2 regions of the Stenotrophomonas sp. STEN225 genome follow, and region 2 is predicted to be linked to the other one. Evidence: predicted binding sites of a transcription regulator. Region 2 holds the regulator's gene; the other holds the start of a gene.
The links. The regulator FliA, encoded in region 2, starts transcription of late flagellar genes. The targets are predictions, from matches to a motif close to TAAAGTTTNNCNNNCNNNGGCCGATAA.
Positions count from the first base shown of each region.

Region 1: a site for FliA is predicted at 3,075-3,101, ahead of ACVOJ1_RS12135 (methyl-accepting chemotaxis protein). Genes of this name have one in related genera too.

Region 1 is NZ_JBRRBV010000010.1:149,472-153,883, reverse strand. It holds gene ACVOJ1_RS12140 (DUF2628 domain-containing protein) at 1-338, shown strand, start outside; gene ACVOJ1_RS12135 (methyl-accepting chemotaxis protein) at 418-2,952, opposite strand; gene ACVOJ1_RS12130 (NAD-dependent epimerase/dehydratase family protein) at 3,163-4,056, opposite strand; gene ACVOJ1_RS12125 (KGG domain-containing protein) at 4,261-4,412, shown strand, end outside.
Region 2 is NZ_JBRRBV010000006.1:219,355-223,766, forward strand. It holds gene flhF (flagellar biosynthesis GTPase FlhF) at 1-1,232, shown strand, start outside; gene ACVOJ1_RS08630 (MinD/ParA family ATP-binding protein) at 1,219-2,106, shown strand; gene ACVOJ1_RS08635 (RNA polymerase sigma factor FliA) at 2,103-2,846, shown strand; gene cheY (chemotaxis response regulator CheY) at 2,904-3,296, shown strand; gene ACVOJ1_RS08645 (protein phosphatase CheZ) at 3,296-3,901, shown strand; gene ACVOJ1_RS08650 (chemotaxis protein CheA) at 3,904-4,412, shown strand, end outside.

The DNA of each region.
Region 1 (4,412 bases), on a different contig from region 2:
TCAACTTCTACCGCCAGCACGGCGCGCCCAAGGAGCCCGGCTTCAAGCAGGCCTGGCGGGCCCTGTCCTTCGGCGACCGCCTGAAGATCAACCTGAACATCTTTGCCCTGTTCTTCGGCCCCATCTACCTGCTGATCCTGGGCATGTGGCGCAAGGCGCTGGTGGTGATCGGCATCGCCATCGGCCTGGCGGCCATCACGATGTTCCTGCCCGACATCGTCGGCCGCGCGGTGTTCATCGCCTTCAATGTCCTGGTCGCCTCCAGCACCAACTACAGCTATTACCTGGAAAAGGTGGAAGGCCGGACCGGCTGGAACCCGTTTGAAGGAATGTTCTGAGCCACTCAGACCTGCGCACGGACGCGCGGCAAGGATGCAACCGACGCCCGGCCCCCGCCGGGCGTCTTCGTTTCCGGCGTCAGGCCGCGCGCAGCGTGGCCGTCGTGCCCGTGGCCGACTGCAGCCGGAAGCGGGACACCGCCACCGCAAGCTGCTCGGCCTGCTCTTCCATCGCGCGCGCGGCAGCACTGGCCTCTTCCACCAGCGCCGCATTCTGCTGGGTGGTTTCATCCATCTGCACCACGGTCTGGTTGACCTGCTCGATGCCGGCCGACTGCTCGCGCGAGGCGGCCGAGATCTCGGCCATGATCTCGTTGACCCGCCCGACCTGGCCGACGATCTCCTGCATGGTGTTGCCTGCGCGGTGCACCAGCTGCGCACCGCTGCCGACCTGGGCCACCGATGCGTCGATCAGTCCCTTGATTTCCTTCGCCGCTGCGGCCGAGCGCTGGGCCAGCGCGCGCACTTCGCTGGCCACCACGGCGAAGCCGCGTCCCTGCTCGCCCGCACGCGCGGCCTCAACGGCGGCGTTCAGGGCCAGGATGTTGGTCTGGAAGGCGATGCCGTCGATCACCGAGATGATCTCGGCGATGCGCTGCGATGAGGTTTCGATCTGCTGCATGGTCTGTACCACCTGGCCGACCACCTTTCCGCCTTCGCTGGCCACGTCCGCCGCCGATGCGGCCAACGTGTTCGCCTGCAGGGCATGATCGGCATTCTGGCGCACGGTGGAGGTCAACTCCTCCATCGACGCTGCCGTTTCTTCCAGGTTGGCCGCCTGCAGTTCTGTGCGACGCGACAGATCGCTGTTGCCCGCGGCGATCTCGCCGGCCGCCAGGCGGATGCTCGCCGCTGACTGCTGGATCTGGCCGACGATATGGGTCAGCTGTTGCGCGGTGCTGTTGGCATCGTCGCGCATCACCGCGAACACACCATGGAAGTCGCCCTGCATGCGTGCACTGAGATCGCCGGCGGCGATGGCGCGCAGCAGCGTGGAAAGCGCCGCGAGGTTGTGGTCGCTGGCCTGCATCATCGCGTTCAGCGTGGTCACCATGCGGCGGAAATCGTGCTCGAACCGCTCACTGTCACCACGCACGGCAAAGTCGCCGGCGGCAGCAGCGGCGGCCAGCTGCTGGATCTGCTCGTTGATCGCCGCCAGGTTGCTCTTGGTGGTGGCCATGGCGGCGGTGAACACCGCCTTCTCGCCCGGCAGCGGCTCCATGTCCACGCTCAGATCGCCCACCGCGTAGCGCTGCATCACGTCCACCAGCCGCTGGGTGACCGCATTGCTGGACGCCACCAGCTGATTGCTGTCGGCCACCATGCGACCGTACTCCCCCGGGAAGGCCGCCGCGTCCATCCGGTAACTGAGCTCGCCCGCATCATGGCGGCGTGCCATCTCTGCCTGCGCCGCCATCACCGCCTGCAGCTGTCCCCGCATGCCCTGCATCGCCTCGAGCAGGCGCCCGACCTCATCGTTGCCGCGCGCCGGCAGCGCGGTGTCCAGCTTGCCCGCCGCCACGTCACCTGCAATGCGTACCGCCTGCGCCAGCGGCCGGATCGCCAGGTGACGCAGCAGCAGGTAGACACCGGCGCTCAATGTCAGCGCGGCCAGCACGCCGACCAGCAGCGTCAGCCACAGCAGCTGGCGAGCCTCGGCCACGATAACGGCATGCGGCACCACCACACCCAGCGCGAAGCGCTGCGGGGCATCGCCAACCCGCAGTGGCACGTACAGGCGCACATTGCCGGCGGCATCCGGCTCGAACGCTTCGACGGTCCTGTCGGCCGCGATTCCGGCCAGCATGTCGCGGGTGAAGGCATCGGTGCGCGGCTTGCCGATCTCGGCGGCGTCGGCCGAAGCCAGGACTACGCCCTTGGGCGAAAGCAGTTCAACGCGGCCTGCTCCCATCGGCGCAAGCGTCGCCAGATGCTTCTGCAGCGCCGCCAGCGAGAAATCGACGGTGAACACGCCGAGGAACGTGCCGTTCTCCACGATGGGCGTGCTCAGGGTGCTCATCAGCACCTGCTGGCCGGCGATCTCATAGGCATAGGGCTCGCTCACTTTGGGCAGCTTGTCGCGGCTCGGCCCCATGTACCAGTCACCGGACCCGCTGGCGGTGTCGGTGTAGTCGGTCATCACCGACTGCTGCGGTTTGCCATCCTGCCAGGCCCAGTAGCTCATGTAGCGACCCGTGGCGTCATGTGCCTCACTGTTGACGAACTCCGCGTCCTTGCCATCGAAGGCATCGGCCTCCCACATGGTGCTCTTGCCCAGCCACTCCGGGTGCGCGCGCAGCTGTTCGCCGAGCACGGCCGCCAGGCTGGCACGATCAGGCTGGTCGCCCCGCGAGCGCTGGGCCAGGACGGCCTCGACCATGGCATCGTTACTGGCGAAGGCGGTGCCCAGATCGGCCGCGACCTGGCGTGCTTCGGCCTGCGCCTCGCTGGCCATGGTCTGCCGCGATGCGTTGATCAGGCTGGCACTGGCCTGGCGGTAGATCAGAAAGGCGGTCAGGCCGAAGCACAACAGCGCGATGGCAGCGGTGCCCAGCATCAGCTTATGGGCGATGCTGCCCGGACGACGGGCAGCGGCGGAGCGGGAAGACGGCATGGGAGGGTCCGCAAGGCAGGTCAGGACATCCGGCACCGCGTTGGCGCCGCGCTGGTGCGCGATCCCTCGCGCGGCGACCTGTCTGAGCCGGGCGATGCCCGGCACCGCAAGGGCGCACCGGGTTAGCGGCCGTTCCGCGGCGGGGTTGAGCCGTTGCCCTGCGTCAAGCTGAATGCACTCAGTTTGGGATGGCTCATACGTGCGGCGAACCTACTCGACCACCCGGTCCTTCAACCACTGCGTGCGTGGCAGCACTTCGATGCTGCCTGCCGCGTACTGCTGCAGTACATCGTCCGGACCGTAGCGCGGCTGCCAGCCCAGCACCGCAACCGCACGGCTGCCGTCGTACACGCGGTCGATACTCAGCGGCAGTGGCCAGCCGCGGCGCTCGAACTCGGCCAGCAGCTGCGGTGCGCGCCGCGCCAGCACCCGGCGTGGCTGGGTGGCCAGTTCCAGGCAGTCCTCGCGCCGGAAGGGGGTCGGCGCGCAGGCGATGTAGCGCTGGAACGGTGCGCCCCCGTTGTGCAGCAGCGCGGCATGCGCGCTGGCCACATCGCGTGCATCCAGGCCCCGGTGCAGGCGGAACATCGCCATGCGCTCGGGAGGCTCGGGGAAGCAGCGGCCCATGCGCAGCACGCGCACGGCGAACGCCTCCGATGCCGCGGCTTCGGCCAGCGCCTCGGCCTGCAGCTTGGTGCGGTGGTAGATGGTCCTGGGCAGGGGTTCAGTGTCTTCGTCGATCCAGCGACAACCGCCTGCCACCACGGCATGGCCATACAGGGCGGTGGTGCTGGTCAACACGAAGCGTCCGACGCCGGCGTCACGCGCCAGCCGCAGCAGCTGCGCGGTCGCCTCCACGTTGATCTGCTGGAACACCGTGTCCGGCACCAGCCCGACATGCGGTGCATGCAGCGCAGCGGTGTGAATCACCGCATCCACGCCGCGCACGGCACGCTCCAGTGCCTTCGTGTTGGTGACGTCGGCAATGATGCGTGTAGTGGCGAACGGGCTGCGGTCCAGCCCGATGACTTCATGGGTGGCCGCCAACGCGCCGAAGATCGCGCGTCCGATCCGCCCGGAACTTCCGGTCAACAGAATCTTCATTGAGTCCATTCACTCAACAGCGCCCGGGAGCTACCGGGATGAACCGATTCTAGGCGTGGCCTGTGTCCAGGGCGATAGCGGCGCTGCGCAAGTGCAGCGTCAACAGCAGGCAGGCACAGCGTGAAGGCCACGCGCCATCCGCGGACGCACCGTTAGCCTGCCGTCGGCAAGCATGAGACTCCGCCACGCCGAGAGAGATCCCCTATGGCCAGCAGCAACCGCGGGTTCGCGTCGATGGACCAGCGCACGCAGCGCGCGATCGCCGCCAAGGGTGGGCGCGCCGCCCATGCCTCCGGCAACGCCCATGAATTCAGTTCCGCCGAGGCGCGCATTGCCGGCCGCAAGGGAGGCGAAGC
Region 2 (4,412 bases):
ATCCGGCACTGCCGGAGCAGATCTTCGCGCCGTTCGCGAGCGCCGTCGTGGCTCCCGCACCGGCGCCCGCCAACCGCGCCCGTTTCCTGATCGACCCGCCGCAGGACGAGCATCACGAATCCCCCGCGCCGGCAGTGCTGCCGCCGCCGCTGCCGATCACCACTGCGGCCACTGCGCAGGCCGAGTCCGTGCACCCCGAGCCGCCGTACGCGCAGGACGTTGCCGAGACCACGCCAGCCCCTGCCGCTGCCGCTGAAGCGGAGACCGCGCCGGCGCCGGCGCCGCTCCTTGCCCCGGCGCCGGTACTGACGGTGGTTGCACAGGACGATGCCGAGATCCGCCAGCTGCGCCACGAAGTGGCCGGCATGCGCCAGGTCATCGAGCGCGAGATGAACCGCTTCACCGACGAGCGCCTGCGCGGCTGCCCGGTGCGGGCGACCGCCCTGGACCTGATGGACGAGTACGGATTCGATGCCGGGCTGGCCCGCGATGTGGCCATGCAGATACCGCTGGATACCGAAGCCCACCGGGGCCGCGGGCTGATGCTGGGCCTGATCTCGCGCAGGCTGCCGATCGCGCCGGTCGATCCGCTGGAAGAAGGCGGCGTGATCGCTCTGGTCGGTCCAACCGGGGCCGGCAAGACCACCACCATCGCCAAGCTCGCCTCGCGCTTCGCCGAGAAGCACGCGCCGCGCGATGTGGCCCTGGTCACCACCGACACGCTGCGCATCGGTGCCCGCGAGCAGCTGTACGGCTATGGCCGCCAGCTCGGCATCGCGGTGCATGAAGCCAACAGCGGTACCGACCTGGACCAGCTGCTGGAGCGGCTGAAGGACTACAAGCTGGTGCTGATCGATACCGCCGGCCTGGGCCCGCGTGACCGCGCCCTGGCCGCGCAGCTGCAGTGGCTGCGTGCCGCCCGCCAGGTCCGCACTCTGCTGGTGCTGCCGGCCAATACCAGCTTTGGCGACATGGACGAGGTGGTGCGCCGCTTCGGCGCGGCCAACCTGCAGGGCCTGGTGCTGAGCAAGCTGGATGAGACCGGCCGCTTCGGCAACGCCCTGTCAGTGGCGGTGGACCACGCGCTGCCGATCACCTGGGTGACCGATGGCCAGGACGTTCCGGACGACCTGCACCGGGCCAGCGCGGCCAATCTTGTACTTCGCCTTGAAGATTTGCGCCGAGCGGCCGATATGCCCTGCAACCCGGAGTTGAACCATGCCGTCGCGTGAGTACGCCAAGCTGACCAAGACCTTCCCGCTGTCGGCCACCCGAAGCGAGCCGCTCGGCCCTGTGCGCACCATCGCCGTGACCGGCGGCAAGGGCGGCGTCGGCAAGACCAACGTCTCGGCCAACCTGGCCGTGGCGCTGGCCGGCATGGGCAAGCGCACGCTGCTGCTCGACGCCGACCTGGGCCTGGCCAACATCGACGTGATCCTGGGGCTGAATCCCACCCACACCCTGGCGGATCTGGTCGCCGGCCGCTGCTCGCTGGAAGACGTGATCGTCGAAGGTCCGAACGGTGTGCTGGTGGTGCCGGCCGCGTCCGGTCGGCGGCACATGGCCGAGCTGGCCCCGGCCGAGCACATCGGCCTGGTGAACGTGTTCTCCGAACTGGAACGCGAGCTGGACATCATGGTGGTGGACACCGCCGCCGGCATCACCGACGGCGTGCTGACCTTCTGCCAGGCCGCACAGGACACGGTTGTCGTGGTCTGCGACGAACCGGCCTCGATCACAGACGCCTACGCACTGATCAAGGTGCTGTCGCGCGAGCGCGGCGTGGACCGCATCCAGGTGGTGGCCAACATGGTGCGCGACCCCAACGAGGGCCGCGTGCTGTATGAAAAGCTGACCCGGGTCTGCGAGAAGTTCCTTGCCGATGTCTCGCTGAACTACCTGGGCTGCGTGCCGCAGGATGACTGGCTGCGCCTGTCGGTGCAGCGCCAGCAGCCGGTGGTGAAGGCCTATCCATCCAGCCCGGCGGCGCTGGCGATCACCGAGATCGCCCGTCGCACCGCCCGCTGGCAGGCCCCCACCGAGCCACGCGGTGGCGTTGAATTCTTCCTCGAGCGCATCCTCAAGCAACGCGGGGTGGCAGCATGAAAGGCGCGGCCCAGTACAGGGAAGTCCAGCGCTCGGCGGCGACCGAGGTCATCGCCCAGCACTCGGACCTGGTGCGGCGCATCGCCCATCACCTGGCCGCACGCCTGCCGGCCAGCGTCGAAGTGGACGACCTGATCCAGGCCGGCATGATGGGCCTGATCGAAGCCTCGCGCAGCTACGACGCCGACCAGGGTGCCTCGTTCGAGACCTATGCCTCGATCCGCATCCGCGGCTCGATGATCGACGAGATCCGCCGTGGCGACTGGGTACCGCGCTCGGTGCATCGGCGCGCCCGCGATGCGGCCGCCACCATCCGCCGCCTGGAGCAGACCACGGGCCGTGCAGCCAGTGCCACCGAGGTGGCGGCGGCCATGGACATGCCACTGCCCGAATACCTGCGGCTGATGGAGGACGCCTCGCGCGGCCAGGTGCTGAGCCTGGAATCGCGCATCGAAGACCAGGGCGAACTGGACACCGTCGCCCAGGGCGGACCGACACCGCAGCAGGTCCTGGAACGTGGCGAATTCGGCCGCGAACTGGGCAAGGCCATCGGCCATCTGCCCGAACGCGAACAGCTGGTGCTCTCGCTGTACTACGAGCAGGAGCTGAACCTGAAGGAGATCGGCGCGGTGCTCGGCGTGAGCGAATCGCGCGTCTGCCAGATCCACGGCCAGGCCGTGCTGCGCCTGCGCGGCCGGCTGAAGATCTTCGAGGCCGCGGATGCCGGGCTTGAAGAATGAACATGCCTGCGGCGGCCACGGCCACCGCGGGCGACTGAACAACAAAGGAACTCCGCTTTGAACAAGAACATGCGCATCCTGATCGTCGACGACTTCTCGACCATGCGTCGCATCGTCAAGAATCTGCTGGGCGATCTGGGCTTCACCAACACCGCCGAAGCCGAGGACGGGCATGCCGCACTGTCGATGCTGCAGAGCCAGCCGTTCGACTTCGTGGTCACCGACTGGAACATGCCGGTGATGACCGGCATCGAGCTGCTCAAGGCGATCCGCGCCGATGCCAAGCTCAAGACCCTGCCGGTCCTGATGGTCACCGCCGAGGCCAAGCGCGAGCAGATCATCGAAGCGGCGCAGAGCGGCGTGAACGGCTACATCATCAAGCCGTTCACCGCGCAGACGCTGGAAGAGAAACTGGGCAAGATCTTCGAACGCCTGGCGGCCAGCGCCTGATGGACGCCACGGTCGACAAGAACGCCCTCGCCCTGCGCCTGCAGGAAGCCCTCGACGCGCTCGAATCCGGCGACGAGAGCGCCTGGCGCCAGCGCATCGACGCCCTGGTGGCCGCACGCACGCAGCCGATGATGAGCGGCCTGTCACGGCTGGCCCGCGAACTGGGCCAGGCCCTGGGCGAACTGCCGACCGTCCCCAGCGAGGCGGGCGAGCTGGACGACGCCTGCGCGCGCCTGGACCATGTGGTGGCGATGACCGAACAGGCCACGCACCGCACCCTGGACCTGGCCGAAGAGTGCCGCAGCCTCACCGAACAGCTGCGCGCCGAAGGCCTGCAGCCGGGGCAGGATGCGCAGCTGGAACGCATCCGCCACAACCTGACCGAGATTGCCCTGACCCAGAGCTATCAGGACCTGACCGGACAGATCATCCGTCGCGTGGTCGGCATCGTCCGCCGCGTGCACGAAGGCTTTGGCGCGCTGGGCCTGCCACCGGAGCAGCATCGCACCGATCCGGCGCTGGCCGGACCGGCACTGAAGGGACTGGACCGCCACGCGGTCTCTCAGAACGACGCCGACGACCTGTTGTCGGACCTGGGACTGTAAGCATGAGCGCGGTATCCGACGACATCACCGCCGATTTCATCATCGAGGCACAGGAGATCCTGGATCGCCTCGGCGAACAGCTGGTGTCGCTGGAACAGGCGCCGCAGGACGCCGACCAGCTCAACGCCGTGTTCCGTGGCTATCACACGCTCAAGGGCGGCGCCGGCTTCCTCGGCATCACCGCCATGGTCGAGCTGTGCCATGCCGCCGAAGAGGCACTGGGCGCCGCCCGCGCTGGCCAGGCGGTGCTGCAGCCGCATCACTTCGATGCCGCACAGCAATCCCTGGACTACCTGCAATCGATGCTGGATGCCGTGTCTTCCGGCAACGAACCCGGCTATGCCCCGCCGGACCTGATCGCCCAGTTCGACGTGCACGGCACTGCTGCGCCGGCCGCCGCCGCGCCCGCAGCGGCCGCGCCCGCCGCCGGCGACCTGATCACCGACGACGAGTTCGAGGCCCTGCTCGATCAGCTGCACGGCAGCAACGCCCCCACCGCAGTGGCGACGCC